Regions from separate parts of the Mesorhizobium sp. RIZ17 genome, predicted to be linked through region 1. Evidence: riboswitches for the same ligand, from Rfam matches in the RefSeq annotation. Region 1 holds a riboswitch; each other region holds the start of a gene.

Evidence for each region. Region 1 has a riboswitch for thiamine pyrophosphate ahead of thiB (thiamine ABC transporter substrate binding subunit). Riboswitches for the same ligand answer to the same signal wherever they lie in the genome.
Region 2: linked by a shared signal. The riboswitch ahead of WDX12_RS23100 (YkoF family thiamine/hydroxymethylpyrimidine-binding protein) and the one ahead of thiB (thiamine ABC transporter substrate binding subunit) in region 1 are both predicted to bind thiamine pyrophosphate.
Region 3: linked by a shared signal. The riboswitch ahead of thiC (phosphomethylpyrimidine synthase ThiC) and the one ahead of thiB (thiamine ABC transporter substrate binding subunit) in region 1 are both predicted to bind thiamine pyrophosphate.

The regions. Positions count from the first base shown of each region.
Region 1 covers NZ_CP147861.1:1,352,428-1,359,319, reverse strand. The annotation lists gene WDX12_RS06705 (ABC-F family ATP-binding cassette domain-containing protein) at 1-1,079, opposite strand, end outside; gene WDX12_RS06700 (thiamine diphosphokinase) at 1,089-1,733, opposite strand; TPP riboswitch at 1,872-1,977, shown strand; gene thiB (thiamine ABC transporter substrate binding subunit) at 2,021-3,031, shown strand; gene thiP (thiamine/thiamine pyrophosphate ABC transporter permease) at 3,256-4,878, shown strand; gene thiQ (thiamine ABC transporter ATP-binding protein) at 4,875-5,663, shown strand; gene WDX12_RS06680 (M48 family metalloprotease) at 5,817-6,892, shown strand, end outside.
Region 2 covers NZ_CP147861.1:4,776,509-4,783,400, reverse strand. The annotation lists gene WDX12_RS23105 (ABC transporter permease) at 1-557, opposite strand, end outside; gene WDX12_RS23100 (YkoF family thiamine/hydroxymethylpyrimidine-binding protein) at 677-1,285, opposite strand; TPP riboswitch at 1,276-1,388, opposite strand; gene WDX12_RS23095 (hypothetical protein) at 1,597-1,941, shown strand; gene WDX12_RS23090 (hypothetical protein) at 2,145-2,354, shown strand; gene WDX12_RS23085 (DUF2934 domain-containing protein) at 2,615-2,860, opposite strand; gene WDX12_RS23080 (hypothetical protein) at 2,970-3,179, opposite strand; gene WDX12_RS23075 (DUF1236 domain-containing protein) at 3,306-3,605, opposite strand; gene WDX12_RS23070 (DUF982 domain-containing protein) at 3,865-4,170, shown strand; gene WDX12_RS23065 (hypothetical protein) at 4,340-4,561, opposite strand; gene WDX12_RS23060 (DUF1236 domain-containing protein) at 4,770-5,069, opposite strand; gene WDX12_RS23055 (DUF1236 domain-containing protein) at 5,316-6,146, shown strand; gene WDX12_RS23050 (exopolysaccharide production repressor protein) at 6,416-6,763, shown strand; gene WDX12_RS23045 (hypothetical protein) at 6,845-6,892, opposite strand, start outside.
Region 3 covers NZ_CP147861.1:2,951,686-2,958,577, forward strand. The annotation lists gene WDX12_RS14250 (hydroxymethylpyrimidine/phosphomethylpyrimidine kinase) at 1-662, opposite strand, end outside; gene WDX12_RS14255 (thiamine phosphate synthase) at 632-1,237, opposite strand; gene WDX12_RS14260 (thiazole synthase) at 1,234-2,007, opposite strand; gene thiS (sulfur carrier protein ThiS) at 2,009-2,206, opposite strand; gene thiO (glycine oxidase ThiO) at 2,175-3,176, opposite strand; gene thiC (phosphomethylpyrimidine synthase ThiC) at 3,173-5,008, opposite strand; TPP riboswitch at 5,114-5,230, opposite strand; gene queE (7-carboxy-7-deazaguanine synthase QueE) at 5,502-6,239, opposite strand; gene queD (6-carboxytetrahydropterin synthase QueD) at 6,236-6,592, opposite strand; gene queC (7-cyano-7-deazaguanine synthase QueC) at 6,592-6,892, opposite strand, start outside.

The sequences.
Region 1 (6,892 bases):
GCCGGGTCGACGGCCTCGCGCTTCTGGTCGAGCGTCGCGATCTCGAGATTGACGCCGAGGCGCACGGTGCCGGCGTCCGGCGCCAGCTCGCCGGTCAGCATCTTCAAAAGCGTCGTCTTGCCGGCGCCGTTCGGGCCGACCAGGCCGACGCGGTCGCCACGCTGGATGCGGGTCGAGAAACCCTTGATCACGGTGAGGTCGCCAAAGCTCTTGTCGATGGCCTTGGCCTCGATCACCAGCTTGCCGGATTCGGCCGCGTCGCTCGCCACCATGGTCGCTGTCCCCTCGGCGCCGCGGTGGCTGCGGAAACGCTGGCGCATGGTCTGCAACTCGCCGAGGCGGCGCATGTTGCGCTTGCGCCTGGCGGTCACGCCGTAGCGCAGCCAGTGCTCCTCGCGCACGATCTGGCGGCCGAGCTTGTGCTGCTCGCGTTCCTCCTCTTCCAACACCTGGTCGCGCCATTCCTCGAAATGGGCGAAACCCTTGTCCAGTCGCCGCGTCTGGCCGCGGTCGAGCCAGACGGTGGCGCGCGTAACGCGCTCGAGAAAGCGGCGGTCGTGCGAGATCAGGATGACGGCCGAGGAAGTTCGGGCAAGCTCCTCTTCCAGCCATTCGATGACTGAAAGATCGAGATGGTTGGTCGGTTCGTCGAGCAGCAGGATGTCGGGTTCGGGCGCCATCACGCGGGCAAGGGCGGCGCGGCGCGCCTCGCCGCCGGAAAGGTCGTTCGGCCGCTCCTCGCCGGTCAGCCCGAGATGTTCCATCAGATAGGTCGCGCGATGCGGATCGTCGGCCGGACCGAGGCCCGCCTCGACATAGGCGCGCACGTCGGCGAAGCCGTCCATGTCGGGCATCTGCGGCAGATAGCGGACCGTGGCCGAGGGCTGGCGGAACACTTCGCCGTCCTGCGGCTCGATCATTCCGGCTGCGATCTTGAGCAGGGTCGACTTGCCCGAGCCGTTGCGGCCGACCAATGCGATCTTCTCGCCGGCGGATGCGCTGAGCGCCGCGCCGTCCAGCAGCGGAGTGCCGCCGAAGGTCAGTTTAATGCCGTCGAGGTTGAGAAGTGGCGGCGCCATCTGGAAATGTCAGCTTTCAGGAAGAGGGTAGGGGTGGGCCAGAAGCAGCGCGCGGCCACGCTCCAGCGCGATGCCAAGCTGCCCTTTGACCTCGTTTGATATAGTGAGCGAGGAGCCGAACGCCACCTCGACGCGGTCGAGCGGCCATTTGGCGCCCGTGACCGTCAGGCCGGACAGATCGGAGAAGCCGAGCACCGAAAACAAGGTGCCGTCGGCATAGTCGAAACCGGCGCTGCCCGGCAGGACGGGGACGCCTTCCTGCGCCCCGCTGGTCAGCAGTATCGTCGTACCCGCTTCGGCGAGCCGAAGCCCGAGCGCCAGATGCAGGAAGGCATGGTCGGCGCGCTTGCCGCCGAAGGCTCCGGCCAGCACCAGGCTGGTGGCGCCGCGCTGGAGCGCTTCGGCTATGGCGAGCTCGCCATCGGTCATGTCCTTCTCGGCCGGGAATACCTTGCGCGGAACGGCGGCTAGGTCCTTTGGGAGGTTCGCCGGCACCGAGTCGAAATCGCCGACCCAGATCTCCGGCAGCAGTCCGAGCATGCGTGCATGGCCGATGCCGGCGTCGGCGGCGATGACGCGCGAACCCTCGATCTGGCGTTCGAGCCGGGGCGTGCGGATAAGCTCGCCGCCAAGCAGGATGGTGAATGTGCCCATGGCCGTCGCCCTTACCAGCCCTCCAAGCGAAACGGAAGCCGGATGGCCCCAGGTTCGGTTGCGAGCCTGCTGCCGGGGAACATTAGCTGCCCGGCAAACTTCCGCTTGCGCGCCGCTTCGGCCGGGCCTATCTGTCGAAACGCTCTAACGGGGTGCCGGACGTGATCCGGCTGAGAGGCGATCAAGCCAACCCGCTGAACCTGATCCGGTTTGTACCGGCGGAGGGATTAGACGTTTCGGACCATCCGACGCCTCAATTCCTTGTCACTCGAACGAAGGAGGCGCCGATGCGCGCGATATTGTCACGTCTGATACTGGCAACAGGCTTAGTTTCGCTGCTGGCGGGCGTTGCGCCCGCCGAGGCGAAGGACAAGCTCACCGTCTACACCTATGAAAGCTTCACCGCCGACTGGGGTCCCGGTCCCGCGGTGAAGAAGGAATTCGAGGCCGAATGCGGCTGCGATCTCGAATTCGTCTCGGTGGCGGATGGCGTTGCCTTGCTCAACCGGGTCAAGCTGGAAGGCGCCGGCACCAAGGCCGATATCGTGCTTGGCCTCGACACCAACCTGACGGCGGACGCCAAGGCGAGCGGCCTGTTCGCGCCGCATGGCGAAGTCTCCGGCATCAATGTGCCCGGCGGCTGGAGCGACGACACGTTCGTGCCCTTCGACTATGGCTATTTCGCCGTCGTCTATGACACGGAGAAGCTAAAAATCCCGCCGAAGAGCCTGAAGGAGCTGGTCGAGGGTACCGGCACGGACAAGATCGTCATCCAGGATCCGCGCACCTCGACGCCCGGCCTCGGGCTGCTTCTGTGGGTGAAATCGGTCTATGGCGACAAGGCGCCGGAAGCCTGGGCCAAGCTCAAGCCGAAGGTCCTGACGGTGACGCCCGGCTGGAGCGAGGCCTACGGCCTGTTCACCAAGGGCGAGGCGCCGATGGTGCTGTCCTACACCACATCGCCGGCCTACCACATGGTGGCCGAGAACACCGAGCGCTACCAGGCAGCCTCCTTCGAGGAAGGCGAGTACCTGCAGATCGAGGTGGCCGGCATCACCACGACGGGGGCGAAGAACCCGCTGGCGCAAAAGTTCATCGCCTTCATGACCGGGCCGAAATTCCAGGACATCATCCCGGAAACCAACTGGATGTTCCCGGCGGGCAAGACCGACAAGCCGCTCAACCCGGCCTTCGACAAACTGGTCAAGCCGACCAAGACCTTGCTGTTCAGCCCGGAGGAAGTCGCCGCCAACCGCAAGGCCTGGGTGGATGAGTGGCTGGCTGTGATGAGCAAGTAGATTTTCGATGCTTGCGCCAAGGCCCCCCTCTCTGTCCTGCCGGACATCTCCCCCTCAAGGGGGGAGTTTGGCAGCTTTGGCGCCTTGCTCAATCCTGCGGCATTGGAGATTGGCGAAAGCCCGCGTGACGTCTGATCTCCCCCCTAGAGGGGGAGATGGCCGGCAGGCCAGAGAGGGGCGCGAAGGAACGCGGCGCCCGCTAGCTCGAACCCAAAGGGTGCAGCGTGCAACCCACGCCGCGCCCTGACTCCCGCATCACCGCCGGCATTGCCGCACTCGCGGCCATCGCCATCCTCATCGGCGGCGCTTTCGCCGGCCTCGCCCTCGAAGGCATGCAGGATCTCTCCGGCGCTGCCGCCGCCTTCGACGGCTATCTCCTGCGCGTCGCCCGCTTCACGCTCTGGCAAGCGGCTCTGTCGACGCTCTTATCGGTCGCGCCGGCGCTGCTGGTCGCGCGCGCCCTGTCGCGACATCCGGCCTTTCCCGGCCGTCGACTGATCCTGCAGCTGTTTACCGTGCCGCTGGCCTTGCCGGCGATCGTCGCCGCGCTCGGTATCCTGGCGCTCTATGGTCGCGCCGGGTACTTTGCCGGCGCTTTCGCCAGGCTCGGCGGCGGGGATTGGCCGGGGATCTACGGCCTCTCCGGCATCCTGGTCGCGCATGTCTTCTTCAACCTGCCGCTGGCCACGCGCCTCTTCCTCGAGGCGCTGGGCACCATTCCCGCCGACCAGTGGCGGCTGGCGAGCCAGCTCGGCATGGGCGCCCGGCCGGCCTTCCGGCTGATCGAATGGCCGGTGCTGCGCGCGGCCCTGCCGGGGATTGCCGGGCTGGTCTTCATGCTCTGCATCACCTCCTTCACCATCATATTGACGCTGGGCGGCGGTCCGGCCGCGACGACGCTGGAGGTCGCCATCTACCAGGCGCTGCGCTTCGATTTCGATCCCGCGCGCGCCGTGGTGCTGACGCTGCTGCAGATCGCACTCACCTTCGTCGTGGTCGTCGCGCTCACGCGGCTGGGCGCCAACACGGTCGGCGACGCTAACCTGCCGGTGGTATCGCGCCGCTACCTTTCGGTGGGCCGGATCGAAAGTGTGCTGAACGTCGGCCTCATCGTGCTTGCCCTGCTGTTCGTCGCCGGACCGATGCTTGCGACCGTGCTTTCAGGCTTTCAGGCCGATCTCGGCCGGCTGGCGGGTGAAGCGGCGGTGCGCCGCGCGACGCTGACCAGCGCGGGCCTCGCTTTGCTTGCGGCGCTGCTCAGCGTGACGTTGTCGCTGGCGCTGATCGCGGCGCGGCGCGCGCTGGCCCTGCGGCGCCGGGCGGGCGGCGCCATGGGCCTGCTCGAACACGCCGCCGACACCGGTGCCGGCTTCGTGCTCGTCGTGCCTCCGATCGTGCTTGGCGCAGGCTGGTTCCTGGCGCTGCGCCACGTCACCGATGTCTTTGCCGTCGCGCCGGTCATGGTCGTCGCCGTCAACGCGGTGATGGCGATGCCCTTTGCCATCCGCGCCATTCGTCCCGCCTATGACGCGGCGAGCGAGCGCCACGAGCGCCTTTGCGTGGCGCTCGGCATATCCGGCTGGACCAGGCTCAGCCTGATCGACTGGCCGTCGCTCAGACGGCCCCTGGCCACCGGCTTCGCCTTCGCCATGGCGCTGTCGCTCGGCGATCTCGGCGTGATCGCGCTGTTCGGCAGCGATTCCGTGCAGACCTTGCCCTATCTGCTTTTGGCGCGCATGGGCAGCTACCGGACAGCCGACGCCGCGGGACTTGCCTTGCTGCTCGGCCTGGTCTGCCTGATGCTGGTGTTTGCCGCCGATTGGCTGGGGCGGGAAGGAAAGTCATGACGACGACCATTGACGGCACCGCCGCGCAAAAGGGCCTCACCGTCGCGCTGGATGGCGTCTCGTTCAGCTATGGCGAGGCCTCCTTCCGCTTCGACGCCGAATTCGCTGCCGGCAGGATCACCGCCGTCATGGGGCCGAGCGGCTCCGGCAAGTCGACGCTGCTCAATCTGATAGCCGGCTTCGAAACGCCCGATGCGGGCAAGGTGCTGATCGGCGGCATCGATATCGGCGACGCACCGCCTTCGGCGCGGCCGGTGTCGATGGTGTTTCAGGAAAACAACTTGTTTGCCCATCTTACCGTCGAAGCCAATGTCGGGCTCGGCCGCTCGCCGTCGCTCAAACTCGGCGACGTCGATCGCGCCGCCGTCACCACGGCGCTGGCGCGGGTCGGCCTTGCCGGCAAGGAAAAGCGGCTGCCACGCGAGCTTTCCGGCGGCGAGCGGCAGCGCGTGGCACTGGCGAGGGTGCTGCTGCGCGACCGGCCCGTCTTGCTGCTCGACGAACCTTTCGCGTCGCTCGGCCCGGCGCTGCGCGACGACATGCTCGACCTTATGGCCGGCATCCATGCCGAGCGCGAAATGACGGTGCTGTTCGTCACCCATCAGCCGGAGGACGCGCGCCGCATCGGCCAGGACGTGGCATTTCTCGACGAAGGCATGATCGCGGCGACCGGGCCGGCGGACGATTTCTTCGATCGGTCTGGACCGGACGCCTTCCGGCGCTATATCGGCAATCGAGGCAGCACCGTTGCCGGATCACAACACATTGCCCGGAAGCGGACATAATTTACGGCCAAACCGGCAACGGGCGATCCGGCGTTTGCTTGCCTTGTCCGGGGGAGTGTGGCTAGGTCCGGCCATGCTGGTCCGGCGGGGCCGTGATTTGCCGAAAGATTTCGAAAGGAAGCCGATCTGTCGACCGGCGCTGAGAAGGTTTGGATGAGGCCGCTGGCACGCTTTTTCGCGTTGGCGGGCGTTGCCGTGGCGCTGGCCAGCTGCCAGATGTTCACGCCGCCGGACGTGCAGGAAAGCGGCTTCCAGCCTTCCGACAAGCCGATCACCGTCGACAATGTGGTCGCCAACGCCAAGCTCGCCGAAATGGCGAAAGCGCAGCATCCGCGCATTCTCGCCACTTATGGCGGCGAATATTCCGATCCCAGGCTCGAGCGCATGGTTGCCAAGGTCGTCGGCAATCTCACCGTGGTGTCGGCCAACCCGACCCAGACCTATCGCATCACCATCCTCAACTCGCCCAACGTCAACGCCTTCGCGCTGCCGGGCGGTTATCTCTATGTGACGCGCGGCCTGCTGGCGCTGGCCAACGATTCCTCCGAGCTTGCCGCCGTCATCGCGCATGAGATGGGCCACGTCACCGCGAATCATGGCTTGCAGCGGCAGCAGCTCGAGGCCGAGGAGGGCCTGGCGACCAAGGTGGTTTCCGATGTGCTCGGCGACAGCCCGACCGCCAAGGCGGCGCTCATCCGCGGCAAGCTTCGGCTCGCGCAATTCTCGCGCAACCAGGAGCTGCAGGCCGACGCCATCGGCATCAAGTCGATCGGCGAGGCGGGCTACGATCCCTATGCCGCCGGCCGCTTCCTGCAGTCGATGTCGGCCTATACCGATTTCCGCTCGGTGAGCGGCGCAACCGACGCCAGCCTCGACTTCCTGGCGACGCACCCCAACACGCCGCAGCGCATCGAGCTGGCGCAGCGTCTTGCGCGCAATTTCGGCCCGCCCGGCTTCGGCACGCGCGACCGCGACGCGTTCCTCGCAGGTATAGACGGCCTGCTTTACGGCGACACGCCCGAGGAAGGCTATGTGCGCGGCCAGACCTTCATGCATCCCAATCTCGGTGTCTCCTTCACTGTGCCGGACGGTTTCGTCATCGACAATTCGGCGGCCGCCGTCACCGCGACCGGGCCGGGCGACATCGCCATCCGTTTCGACGGCGTGGCGATCGATAAGTCGGTGTCGCTCACCGATTACATCCGCAGCGGCTGGGTGGCCGGTCTCGA
Region 2 (6,892 bases), 3.4 Mb from region 1:
TAGGTGATTGAGATGCGCAGCCCGGCGAAGAAATAGGGCAGCGCCAACGGCAACCGGGCGAGCCAAAAAATGCGCCAGCGCCCTGCTCCCATGGCGGCTAGCATCTGGCTGATTTCCGGACTCGTGGCGGCATAGCCCTCGACCAGCGCCACCATCATCGGGAAGAAGGTGACCAGCGCCACGAGCAGGATCTTCGGCAGCAGCCCGAAGCCGAACCACAGCACCACCAGCGGCGCGATCGCCACCAGCGGCAAGGTCTGGCTGGCGATCAACAGCGGGAACAGCGCGCGGCGCAGCGGAGCCAAGAAGTCGACCAGCGCCGAGAGGATGAAGGCGGCGGCGAGCGAGCAGGCAAAGCCCGCCAGCGTGGCGCGGATGGTGGGCAGTGTGTTGTCGGCCAGTGCCGCGCGGTTCTCCCAGGCTTGCGCCAGCACCCGCGAGGGCGCTGGGAGCATGGTGGGAGCGATGCCGCCCAGGCGAGCGTAGAGCTCCCAGGCGGTGAGGAGGAGGGTCAACGAAAATATGACGGGAGCTAATTTGGCGAAGGCGGATGCCACAGCCAATCTCCCCCGCAACGGGGGAGATTGGCTGTCGTCTTGGCTTTCGCCAAACGCCTCTTGCGGTGTGGAATCTAATTCGACAGCCATGACGTCCCTCGACGGCGCTTTGCGTGCGCTCAAACCGCGGTCGGGCTGTTCGCCGAAATCGTTATGTCGAGCGTCACATGGCCAGCGCCGGGGCCGAAGCGGCAGAACGCCTCGTTCAGCGTGGCGAACACCGCGCCGGCGTCACCGCGCAGCTTGGTGCAGAAATGCTTAGAGCGTTCGAACACGCCGGACTGCTTCAGGAAGTCGATGCAGCCATAGATCTCGTCCATGTGGCCGCCGGTGCCCATCACGTAGAGCGAGAATTGCGCCGCCACCGGCTGGTCGGTCGAAGGCGTCGTCTCGACGGCGCGGAGCGCCGCGCGCTTGCGTTCGTCGAGCGGGATCGCCGGGCCGCCGATCTCGTCGGAGCGGCAGATCGGGTCGTCCGGTTCGCCGGGGCAGCCGCGCGAGACGGCGGCCGACAGCACGCAATGCCTGCCGCTTCTGGCCGCCGCTACAAACAGGTCGCGCATGGCGGGGAACAGCACTTCGGGCGGCCCAACCAGCAGCGTCGAGATGTCATCGGTCTCGATCCTCAACCTGTCGCGGTAAGGATCGAGCGCGCCGAGCGCGCCAAGGATGACGCCGACGAAATCGTCGGTCATGGGATAAAGGGAAATCTGTGCGCCGGAAAACATGGCCCGCCTCGCTCCGCTGGTATTATCCAGATCAGCTTTAGGGTCCGGAGGCTTGCCGCCGCCATCTCAGCCCCGACCGTACGGAGCACCCCTGTGGATGGCGGGGTTAAAGCATTGTTTGCAGTGCTGGGAAAGCGGTTTTTTTTACGGTGTCAGTTGGCCAGGCGCCCCATCTCCCTATGGGAGATGCCGGTGGTTATAAGATTTTCGCGGATTTCTTATAACTGCTATATCGTTCAAACTGTACGAATCTCGCTTGATTACTTTTCGTACATAAAGTACGATACCTCCCTTCCTTTGAGGGGATTTGCTTGAACACCGCGAACCATGCCGCTTTCGCCGACCTCTCCCGCCCTTTGCTCTCGCCACTGCCGCTCGCCGAGCGCGAACGCCTCGCCGGTGCCTGGCGCATGGCGAGCCAGGACATCGCCGACGACATCCGCTTCATTCGGCAATATCTGAAAGTGATCGCCGAGAAGGATGAGCGGCTTTCCACCGGCACGCTGGTGCACGGCCGCGCCTATATCGAAGCTTGCGCCGCCTGGCTCCCGGAGACGGTGGCGCGGTATCTGCAGAACCTCAGGCTGATCAGCGAATGCGAAAGCGCGATGATCGCGGCGGGGATGAGGTTTGCCAGGTCGAGCGATGCCTGGTGAGTGAAGCGCCATCTTCCCTGTGGAAGAAGCAAGAAGCCCGCCGCATCGCGCCCTCTCCGCCAGCCGCTGCAACTCTTGGCCGTGCTCCCGGAAATGCATCGTTTCACACAATCGCCAATTGGTGGACGCGGGCGAGCGGCCGGGCGTTAATTCTCCGCAGGCGCAGGAGGGTAAAGCCGCATACCAGGGAGGAACTCGTTTTGATGGATCAGCGCATCGACATCGGCATGCAGCCCGACGATCAGCCCTACGAAGTCATCTCATTCGCCCGGAAGCACGGTCTAACGGTCCCGGTTGCCGACGCGGTCCTTTTCGCGAAGGGTCCGTCGCCGTCACGCGCTGCCTGCGACATGGCAGCGCTTGCCTTCCTCTGCGCGGTCGCGCGATACGCCGGAAAGCAAGGGACCCGGTAGCTTCCCCTACCAGCTGAACTGCAGCCCCGCATTGCCGCCGACCTGGCTGCCGGCGAAGGCGGTACCGAGCGTGCCGGTCAGCCGGCCACCATGGGCGAAGCCTTCGCTCAGCACCGCTGCGCCGGTGATGACGAAGGCATTGACACAGCCGGCATTGCCCCAGTTGGGTGCGGGCGGCCCAGAATTATCGGAGGGCGTGACATAGCCTCACCTTCCGACGGACCAAATGAGGCTTGGCGGCGACCGGCCGCCAAAATGGCTCAGGCCTTGGCTTTGGGCTTGGTCGCTTTCGCCTTGGCGGGCACCTTGGCCGGCTTCTCCGCTTTGGCGGCTTTCGGCTTGTCGGCGGCGGCCTTCTTCGGGGTCTTCGCCTTTGGCTTGCTCGCAGCATCGACCTCGGCCGCCGCCTGGTCCCAATGCTCCATATGCGCACCTTCCGGCCGGCCGGCTTGCTCCCAGATCTCGTGCGCGCGCTGGCGAATGCGTTCGTGCCTGTCGTCCGTCACTGTCGCCTCCTAAAGGTTGGGACCGTTCCCCGGCGCGAACATTAGCCGAATTTTCCCGCGGCGTCTTCGGTATCGCGCGTGAGCGAGCGACTGGCACGGCAAATTTCGCTCAGTGTCCGTCGGTGATGACGGCGACGCCTAGATACGCTGCCTTCTTTGTAATCAATCCGGCTAAATCCGCATCAGAGCGATCCGTCCCCGTGCGCTGCCGCAGCAGGGAAATTGCCTCTTTCATCGACAGCAGGCCAGTTCTGTGCTCCGCTAGCAGCTTGTCAACCATGGCGGCGATACTTGGCGATTCGACGTGTGGATGATGCATGGCAACGACTCCTTCTTCGCTGCCTCCCAAACCGCTGTCTAGTTTAGGCCTCATATCCGGATGCGAGAAGAGCCCGATCCTTCCCCGATGCTTCGGCGGGAGGATCGGGCTCATTCAGACCAAGCGTTATTGAATCACCTGGATGACGCGGCGCGTGCCGGGGTCGATCAGCACCGTGTGGTCGTTGACGACCGCATAGCGATACTTGACGTCCGGAACCTGCTGCAGCTCGACGGTGTCAGGCACGGTCGAGCCAACGCCCAGCTCGAGGCCAAGCACATTGACCGAGGCAATCGGATGCTTGTGGACATATTCCTTGACCACGGTCTGCTGCTCGGGCGTGACGATCACCTCGTCCGCGGCCGCGATGCCGATGCCGGCCATCAGAGCCAGGCCGGCGACAGCTGGAATGAGGATGGTTTTCATCGTTTCTCTCCTGTTGCGTTGGCGAGCTCCGCCTTGCCTCCGCGGGAGCGGAAACATCGGCAGGTCGAACATGGGAGCTCCAGGGGCAAACGTCGCCGGCAAGGTGTTGTTCCGTCAGCGATGACTAATTGATTTGGCGGAACCTTCGCATCGGCTCCGCATTGGAAGGCTTTGAAACTGCCCAAGACTTTGAAATCCATGGGGTGCCGTCGTTATGCGAGAAGGTTCCATCAGAAGCGACATAGAACTTCGGGCTCCGGTGACCATCGCCGTCGGCGCCGGCTTCAAGCGCGAGATCGCCTCGCTCACCGCGATGCAGAACTTTCTCAAGGAATGGCCATCGGCCTGTCAGGGCGAGAGCTACGGCATGGCTTTGCGCGCCTGCGAAGCCGCGCGGGCCGGCGAGATCGATCTCGACAAGGCGCGTCAGGCATTCCTGGTCTTCGCGAAGAAGGCGGGGATCGAGTGGACCGGCGCCGATCCGGTCGCGGTGCTGCGCGAAGCCAAGATCAGGCGCAGCCGGGCGCGCGAAAGCCGCGCCCAAAACCGACACGTGCCTGGATAGAGCCAGCCTCGGCGCACTCAGACTCAACGCCATGCGCATCGGCCTTGCCTACAAGTTTTCGGGTTAGCCGCCATATCCTGGAAGGGCGCCGCCTGGCGTCCGTTCGTCTATGAACGCCGCCACGCCGGCTGACTGGATCGATCTGGGATTTTCGGCTGGTGGGCCGCTGTCAGTTCGGCGACGATTCGCCCAGCGCCTCGGTAACGAAAGACGCGGCGATCAGATCGTCCGCGTCTATGCGTAGGGAGCCCTCGCCGCCCCCCATGATTGCCGCGACCTTCTGGAAGGTCTTCATCTCATGTTCGGTGATGCGAGCATCCCGCATCCTGGCCTTAAGATCGGCCACCCGCATCCCGAGCGAACGGGATGTCCCGATTTCTCGTTTCGACATGTTGGTCAGTCTCCTCCCCAACCGGTGCCTGTTTCGCCGCCGCCCAATTCCTGCATCCTGCGCATGCTTGTGTTCTCTATGAGGCAAACTTGAACACAGAGGCGGCAACGTCTGCCCTGGGCGAAAGGTTCCATTAGCAGTAGGTAACGAATTAATACTGGGTAGCCTGCCGCTGGCGGCGGCAGGCTACCCAGCGGCGAATGAATCCCTATTCGATGACCTGGACGATTTTGCGCGTGCCGGGATCGACGATGACCGTCCGGTTGTCGACGACAACGTAGCGGTACTTCACGTTCGGCACTTCGTGAAGCTCGACAGTGTCGGGAAGGACGCTGCCGATGCTGAGCTTCACGCCCGGAACCTCGACGGAGGCCAGCGGCTGCTTATGCACATACTCGCGAATGACCGTTTCCTGCTCGGGCTGGATGATGACGTCCTGAGCAGCGGCGGCGCCGATACCCGTCAGGAGCAGCAGGCCCGCCGCAGCGGTTGTGAGATGCAGTTTCATCGATGTTCTCCTCGTTTGGATGATTGCCTCTCACGCTGAGCCTGCGATTTCACAGCCGGTAGGCATTGTCCGTAACGCCGGCCGGCAGGCCTTGTTCCTGCAAAAACCTGACGCCCGTTATTTTCGCAAACGTCGCCTGCGCCGAGCGCGACAATTTCGGAACAATGCCTTTCGGGCGGGGTTTTCTCAGTGAAGGGACCGAACTTTCCGAGGAGAAATCCAATGAAACATCTGCTGATCACAAGCATGATCGCGCTCGGCGTCGGTTGCGGCGCCGCGATGGCGCAGACCGAGTCCGCGCAGCCCAGCGGCGGTGACAATTGCGCGGCCGGCACGGCGGATTGCCAGAAGGGCGGCAAAGCCGGCGGGCAGGCCCAGGGCGAGATGAAATCGAAAACCGAAATGAAGGCCCAGGGCAAGGCCGGCGCCACCACTGAGCAGAATGCTCAGGGCAATACCAAGATGCAGACCGAGCAAAACGCCCAGGGCAAGGCCGCAACCAGCACCGAGCAGAATGCCCAAGACAATACCCAGCTGAAGAAGAAGCAGCAGGCACAGGGCAAGGCCGGCGCAACCACCGAGCAGAATGCTCAGGGCAATACTAAGATGCAGACCGAGCAAAACGCCCAGGGCAAGGCCGCAACCAGCACCGAGCAGAATGCCCAGGACAATACCCAACTGAAGAAGAAGCAGCAGGCGCAGGGCAAGGCCGGCGCCACCACCGAGCAGAATGCTCAGGGCAATACCAAGGTGCAGACCGAGCAGAACGCCCAGGGCAACACCAATGTCGAGACCGACCAGAACAAGACGGCCTCGATCAACAACGTGACGGTGGAGCAGAAGACGCAGGTCACGCAGATCATCCACGAGACCAAGGTCGAGCCGGTCCGCGACGTCAGCTTCGACATATCGGTCGGCGTCGAGGTACCGCGGCACAAGATCCGGCTGCACCGCCTGCCGGCGCGCATCGTCAAGATCGTGCCTGCGTACGAGAGCTACGAGTATTTCGTGCTGGCCGACGGACGTATCGTCATCGTCGACCCCGATACCTACAAGATCGTGTTGATCCTGACCTGATCCGGTCAGCATGACGGACAAGGCCCGCCACGTGGCGGGCCCTTTTTTGCGTGCAGAGACGTCCGAACACGCGAGACGACGTCTGTCCATTAGGCATGCATTGAATGCTGCGCCTCGGGAACGATCTTGCGCCATTCCCAGTTGTCACAACGGAAGTCCTGCGTCCGTCGTCCTATAAGGGCCGGACGAAAGGGCGATGGGCCCGCCTCCTGATCGTTCAAGCTTGCGGACCACTCGGAAAAGGTGCATGGGTCAAGATGGGTAGAGACATGGGCGAGATCGTCGATGACCGAATGTGGTCGCGACGCTCGGTTGGGCAGATGTATTTTCCGCAGTTTCTTGTGGGAATGGTGGCTACGCTTCTGGTGATCCTCGGCTGGACATACACGTCCACGGGATCGGCCTGGGCGGCATTGGGCTGGACGGTGCTCGCCGCTGTCATCCTGCAGGCGGGTTATTTCGCGGCCGTGCTATGGCTCGTGCACGGTGAGACGCGCGTGACCGACGAGACCAAGTCGAACGAAGGCGCCGCCTCGCCTGCCAAGCTGCCGGGCCCGTTCGAGCGAGACGGCATCATCCAGGCCCTGATCTCGCGCCTCTTTCCAAGGTTACCCTGAGCCACAGGCGACAAGTGCGCCGCATGGCTCGGCGTGAAAAGCCAAGCGGCGCAAAGCCGCTCGGCTTTGATCGGCAAATCCTCAGCGGGCTGTAGCAGCCGTCGTCGAGCGTACCGTTTCGGCCGACGA
Region 3 (6,892 bases), 1.6 Mb from region 1:
ATGCAACCCGTTCCGCGCATCCCTCGCGGCAAGCGGGGCGCCTCGAACCGAACTGCAGGTTGGTTCGGCTGCAAAAGCACGTCGACGCAACGGGTTCCTTGTGCATGGCCGCCCTTGACGAGTACGGCGGTCCTCACCGTCCTCGATAGCTCTTCAGCCTGACGACAAGCCCCTTCTTCGTCCGCGGCGGGTGACGAGCCGGTAAACGCAGCCAGCTCGACCAGGTTAGGCGTTACAAGCCGGCAGATCGGCATCAGATCGTGGCGCAGCATATTAATGGCATCGTCCGCCAGCAGATTGCGTCCCGAGGTAGAGGCCAGGACCGGGTCGAGTACCACAGGCACTTGGCGGTTGACCAAAACAGCGCCGACTGCCTCAACAGCCGCCGATGTCCCAATCATGCCTATCTTGACGGCCGCGACAGCGTTGGCAGCGAACGCGGCGCGCATCTGGGCGGCGACAAGCTCCGGCGGCACAAGTTCGACGTGCTCGACAACGGCGTGCGTCTGGACGGTCACGGCCGTGACGGCAAGACAACTGCGCAGCCCGAAGGCGGAAACCGTTTCTATGTCGCGGACGATACCAGCCCCGCCGCTCGAATCCGAGCCGGCGACGATGAGCACATGCCCTGTCATCGCCACGGCGCTGTTGCCGCAAGCCATTTGAGGACACGAACCTCGGGACGCGCATTGCCGACGATGTCGGTGACGACCGCGGCGCTCTCAGCGCCCCGAGCGAAGACGCCGGTCGCGCGCTCGACGGTGAGCCCGCCGATAGCAACGAGCGGAAGCTCGCCGACACGCTGCTTCCAGACAGCGATGCGGTCTAGCCCTTGCGGATCCCATTTCATGGTCTTGAGTGTGGTCGGGTAGATCGGGCCGAGTGCTACATAGTCGGGATCAGCCGCCAGCGCGGATTTGAGCTCGGCGTCGTCGTGAGTGCTGAGGCCCATTGCAATGCCCGCCCGTCGGATCGTCTTCACATCGGCTCGTGCGAGATCTTCCTGGCCGAGATGGACGAAGTCGCAGCCCTCCTCGATCGCGACGCGCCAATGGTCGTTGATGACGAGCTGGCAGTGGTGCTGGGCGCATAAAGCCTTTGCCTTGCGGATCTCCACGCGCAATCCGGCCTCATCCACTGTCTTGATGCGAAGCTGAACCAGCTTGACGCCGAGCGGCACCAGCCGTTCGATCCAGGCAGCGCTGTCGACGATCAGGTAGAAGGGATCGAGCTTCATGAAAAAACTGCCCGGCCGATCGTCGGGGTCGATGGCACGGCGACGTCGCGGGGTTCGAGCATTCCAGAGCGGAAGGCTTCACGACCGGCATCGACAGCCTTGCAGAACGCACGTGCCATGCCGACCGGATCAGCCGCCCTGGCGACCGCCGTGTTCAGGAGCACGGCGTCAAAGCCGAGCTCCATGACGGTTGCCGCATGTGACGGCCGTCCGAGCCCTGCATCCACAATCAGCGGGAGGCCAGGGAAGTGCCCGCGCATCGAGCGCAGCGCCATGATGTTGACCGGCCCGAGCGCGGAACCGATCGGTGCGCACCACGGCATCAAGACCTTGCAGCCCGCCTCCAGCAGCCGCTCGGCAACGACAAGGTCGTCGGTGGTATAGGGGAAGACATTAAAACCGTCCTCGCACAGGATGCGGGCGGCCTCGACCAGGCCGAACACGTCCGGCTGCAGCGTATCGTGGTTGCCGATCACTTCGAGCTTGATCCAGTTGGTGCCGAAGACCTCGCGTGCCATTTTCGCGGTCGTGACGGCTTCCTTGACGGAGTGGCAGCCGGCAGTGTTGGGCAGGATTCTGGCGCCCAGCGAACGGATCAGCGACCAGAATTGTTCGCCGGCCCGACCGCCTGCCATCTCACGGCGCAGCGAGACGGTCACCACCGACGTGCCCGATGCCTTGACCGCATCGGCAAGGATGGCCGGCGAAGGATATTGCGCGGTGCCGAGAAGCAGGCGGGAAGGAAGCGTCGTCCCGAGAAGCTCGAACATGCTAGCCTCCCTGCATCGGCGAAAGGATTTCGATCCGATCGCCGTCGCTCAACCGGAATTCCGCCCGGTTGGCTTTGTGCACGAGGTCGCTGTTGACGGCGGTCGCCAGCCAATCGCCCTCATAGTCGAGCGCGGCAAGCAGCTCGGCCAGGGTGTTGGCGGCAACCTCATGCGCTTCGCCGTTGACCAACAGTTTCATGAGCAAGCTCCTTGGTTCTGTCTTGATTGAAAACCAGGTCGGCAGCCTGGCGCGCCATGGCGGGGGCGAGAAGAAAACCATGGCGATAGAGCCCGTTGATCGCGACGGTTTCTCCGCTCATTTCGACCCGCGGCAGATTGTCGGGAAAGGCTGGACGAACACCGGCGCCGGTCTCGATGATGCCAGCCTCGCCGAAGGCGGGATGGAGGGCATAGGCAGCACCTAGAAGCTCCATCATCGAACGCGCCGTGACCGGTCCGGCGGACTGGCTTTCAACCATCGTCGCGCCGATCATGAACTGCGTGTCGGCACGCGGCACCGCGTAGAGCGGAAAGCGCGGATGAAGCAGCCGGACCGGGCGCGACAGCGAGACATCAGGCGTGTGCAGGATCAGCATCTCGCCCCGAACGCCGCGCAGCCTGTCATCGACGGCGGCCATTCCCGTGCAGTCGATCTGACGATCGAAACCGGAAACATGCCGGGCGTTGGTGCCGAAGTGAAATTCGACACCCATGGCTGCGAGCTTGTCATGAAGTGCAGCCATCGCCTGGCGCGGGTCGAGATGAGCCTCATCGGGGAAGAGCAGTCCGCGGCGGAAGCGGCCGGCGAGGTCGGGTTCTAGGAGCGCAATCTCGTCTTCATCGACGCGGCGATGACCCGACGTGCGGCTGGCAAACCGGTCGAGCTCGCCCGCATCGCGCGGCGCGGCCACGACCAGTGTTCCGGCCCGCGTCACTTGCCCGGGCGTCGCCGTATCCCACCAGTCGGCGGCATCGCGTCCGAGATCGAGCACCGGCTGCTCGGCGCTTTCGCGCTCGCACCATGGCGCCAGCATGCCGCCCGCGAACCACGACGCATTGCCGCCGAGGGCATGTCTTGTCTCGGCAACTGTCACCGCCGCGCCGCGTGTGGCGAGCTCGAAGGCGGCCGTGAGGCCAGCGACGCCGGCCCCTTTGACCAGCACCCTCATGGTCGGTCGTGCGCCTGTGGCATGAGCGGCGCGCCGGTCTCGTCCGCCGGCACATAGAGATCCCCACCTTCGCGGTATTTCGCCGCCATCGCCGCCATGCCCTCTTTCTGTGCCTCGGCGCGGATGTCGTGGGAGATGCGCATGGAGCAGAATTTCGGCCCGCACATCGAGCAGAAATGCGCCAGCTTGTGCGCCTCCTTGGGCAAGGTCTGGTCGTGGAAGGACCGCGCCGTCTCGGGATCGAGCGACAGGTTGAACTGGTCTTCCCAGCGGAACTCGAAGCGCGCGCGGGAAAGGGCATCATCCCTGACTTTCGCCGCCGGATGCCCCTTGGCGAGATCGGCCGCATGCGCCGCGATCCTGTAGGTGATGACGCCAATCTTGACATCGTTGCGATCGGGAAGGCCGAGATGCTCCTTGGGCGTGACGTAGCAGAGCATGGCGGTGCCGAACCAACCGATCATCGCGGCACCGATGCCTGAGGTGATGTGGTCGTAGCCCGGCGCGATGTCGGTCGTCAGCGGTCCAAGCGTATAGAATGGCGCCTCGCCGCAGACGGCGAGTTGCTTGTCCATGTTCTCCTTAATCTTGTGCATCGGCACATGGCCGGGCCCCTCGATCATCACCTGGCAATCCTTCGCCCAGGCGATCTTCGTCAGCTCGCCGAGCGTCTCCAACTCGGCGAATTGCGCCGCGTCGTTGGCATCGGCGATCGAGCCGGGACGAAGGCCGTCGCCAAGCGAGAAGGACACATCATAGGCGCGGCAGATGTCGCAGATTTCCGCGAAGTGCTCGTAGAGAAAGCTTTCCCGGTGATGGTGCAGGCACCATTTGGCCATGATCGAGCCGCCGCGTGAGACGATGCCAGTGACCCGGTCGACGGTTAGCGGGATGTAGTGCAGCCGCACGCCTGCGTGGATGGTGAAATAGTCGACGCCCTGTTCGGCCTGTTCGATCAGCGTGTCGCGGTAGACCTCCCAGGTCAGGTCCTCGGCGATCCCGCCGACCTTCTCGAGCGCCTGGTAAAGCGGCACGGTGCCGATCGGCACCGGCGCATTGCGCACGATCCAGTCGCGGATGTTGTGGATGTTGCGGCCTGTCGACAGGTCCATCACCGTATCGGCGCCCCAGCGGATCGCCCAGACCATCTTTTCGACCTCTTCGGCCATCGAGGATGTGACCGCCGAATTGCCGATATTGGCGTTGATCTTCACCAGGAAATTGCGGCCGATGATCATCGGCTCGCTCTCGGGATGATTGATGTTTGCGGGAATGATCGCCCGTCCGCGCGCCACCTCCTCGCGCACGAATTCCGGCGTGACGAAATCTGGAATCGCCGCGCCGAAGGCCTCGCCGTCGCGCCCAAGCTTGCCGCGCAGGATCTCGCGGCCGAGGTTCTCGCGGATGGCGACGAACTCCATTTCGGGCGTGATGATGCCGGCGCGCGCATAGGCAAGCTGGGTCACCGCCTTGCCTGCCTTGGCCCTGAGCGGCCGGTTGCGAATGGGAAATTCCGGTGTCAGGCGCTCGCCCGTGACGAATCCATTGTCTTCCGGCCGGACATGGCGGCCGTCATAGGCCTCGACATCGCTGCGCGCCGTGATCCATTCGTGGCGAAGCCGGGCAAGGCCCTTGTCGATGCTGGTTTCGACAGTCGGGTCGGTATAGGGGCCTGACGGATCGTAGACGGTGACAGGCGGCTCCCCGGCTGTCGGATGGACGGAGATTTCGCGCATCGGCACTTTGATGTGCGGATGGAGGACGCCAGACTTGTGGATCTTCCGTGAGGCAGGCAGCGGTCCCGTTGAGACGGCTGGGGTTAGGGCATTCATCTTGAGGCTCCTTTGCTCATGCATTGGAGACCCAGTTCTGTGCCGGAAGGATGAAAAGACGCTTTGATCTACCTGCTTGGAAACAGGTCTTCGGGCGTAAACTCCCGCAAAGCGCTTGCACCGTCCCTACGCCAGTATGAACTGGATCAGGTTCAACGGGTCACTGCGCCGCGAAAGCCAACAGTATCTCAGCCCCTTGCCGGGACTCCCCTGGTGAATGCCTCAGGTTGAACGGGCCAGCGCTGCTTTGTCAAGCGCATTTGGCTCGCGGCGGCGATCGGCGACCAATCAAACCCAGCGGAAGCGCGCGCACGTATCGAGAGCAAGTCACGCCTGGAGGAGCGGCGAAGCGCCTACATTAGGCAAGCATGCGGATTCGAAGCCTTTTCCAGTATGGCATTTTCAGGCTTGCCGAACCGACGTTGCATCGCCCAATTGGGCGAGATTGCTATTGATGTCTGTGGGCTCGTCGTCGGCAATCCTTCCGCGTGGGTTAGACGCCCCGTTTATTCCCCCAGAGCAGAACATGGAGCTGCGGCAGTACACGCGCCTCGAACCACCTGTCACGGGTCACCTTTTCGGCCAGCCATTCCATGCGTTTCATCACACCGGCCATGTCGATGGACGCGTCTTCATTACCGGGACGCGGCGGCGTGTGATTGCCGGGCTGCAGATAGACGGGTAATTGCGGGTAGCGCGCCGCCGCGTCTTTGGCATAGGCATAGTCATCATCATCGAAGACGACGAGCTTCAGCGCCATCCGCGGCTTATCCTGTGCCGCCTTCACGCAGGCGTCGAACGCGGCCCAATCTGTCGTCATTTCGCTTGAGGGCGGCTTGGGGCTGAGCACCAGCACGTCGAGATCCGCGAACCATTCCTTAGGCATCGAGCCTTGGGTTTCCAACGCAAAGCGGTAGCCCTCATCATGCCCGCGCTCGATCAGCGGACCAAGCGGCTGGATGGCCGGATTGCCACCCGACAGCGACACCATCACGGGCTGACCGCCGGAAAGCGCAGCGACCTTTTGCCAGACCGCATCGGTTGACATCATCTCCCAATCATGGCGGAAGCGACTGTCCACCGCATGCAGGCTGTCGCACCAGGAACAGCGATAATCGCACCCGCCCGTTCTTACGAACACCGTCGGCAAACCGATCAGCATGCCTTCGCCCTGAATGGTCGGCCCAAAAATCTCGCTGACGCGGATTGCGGGCTGCAACGCGCACGTCATGGTCGGTATTCCGCCCAGGTTTTCGGCGTCTCGCTCACCCGCACGGCGGAGGTTTGTGGTAGCCGCACCTTGCACCAGTCGTGCAAGTGCCTGGCCAGACATTCCGCTGTCACACGGCCATGCCCCAGCACGTCGTTAAGATGCCGATGGTCGAACGTCCCATCGATGTAGTGTTTGAGCGCCGCCAGGTCTTGGTAGTCGCGCACAAAGCCATGTTCGTCCAGTTCTCCACCTGAAAGCTCCACTACGACGATGTAGTTGTGGCCGTGTAGGCGCGCGCACTGATGATCGGATGGCAAGGAGGTGAGCTGATGCGACGCCGAGAAGTGGAACTCTTTGGTAATGCGAAACATCACGCGCTCCTTGTCTGGACAGCGTGCAGCCAGAAGTCCGCGTCCTCATAGTCTGTCGGATCGGCAAAGCCGGCTAGATCGAATGCTTCGCGCCGTTCGACGCATGTCCCGCAGCGACCGCAATGACGTGCGCCGCCCTTGTAGCAGGACCACGTCGCCTCGAACGGTGTGGCGTACTTTGCCCCCTCGCTAACGATGTCAGCCTTCGACATATTCACATAGGGAGCGTAAAGGCGGATATCGGCGTAGCCTGCGAGCGCATGGTTCTGCATCGTCTGAAAGGCGTCGATAAAAGCCGGC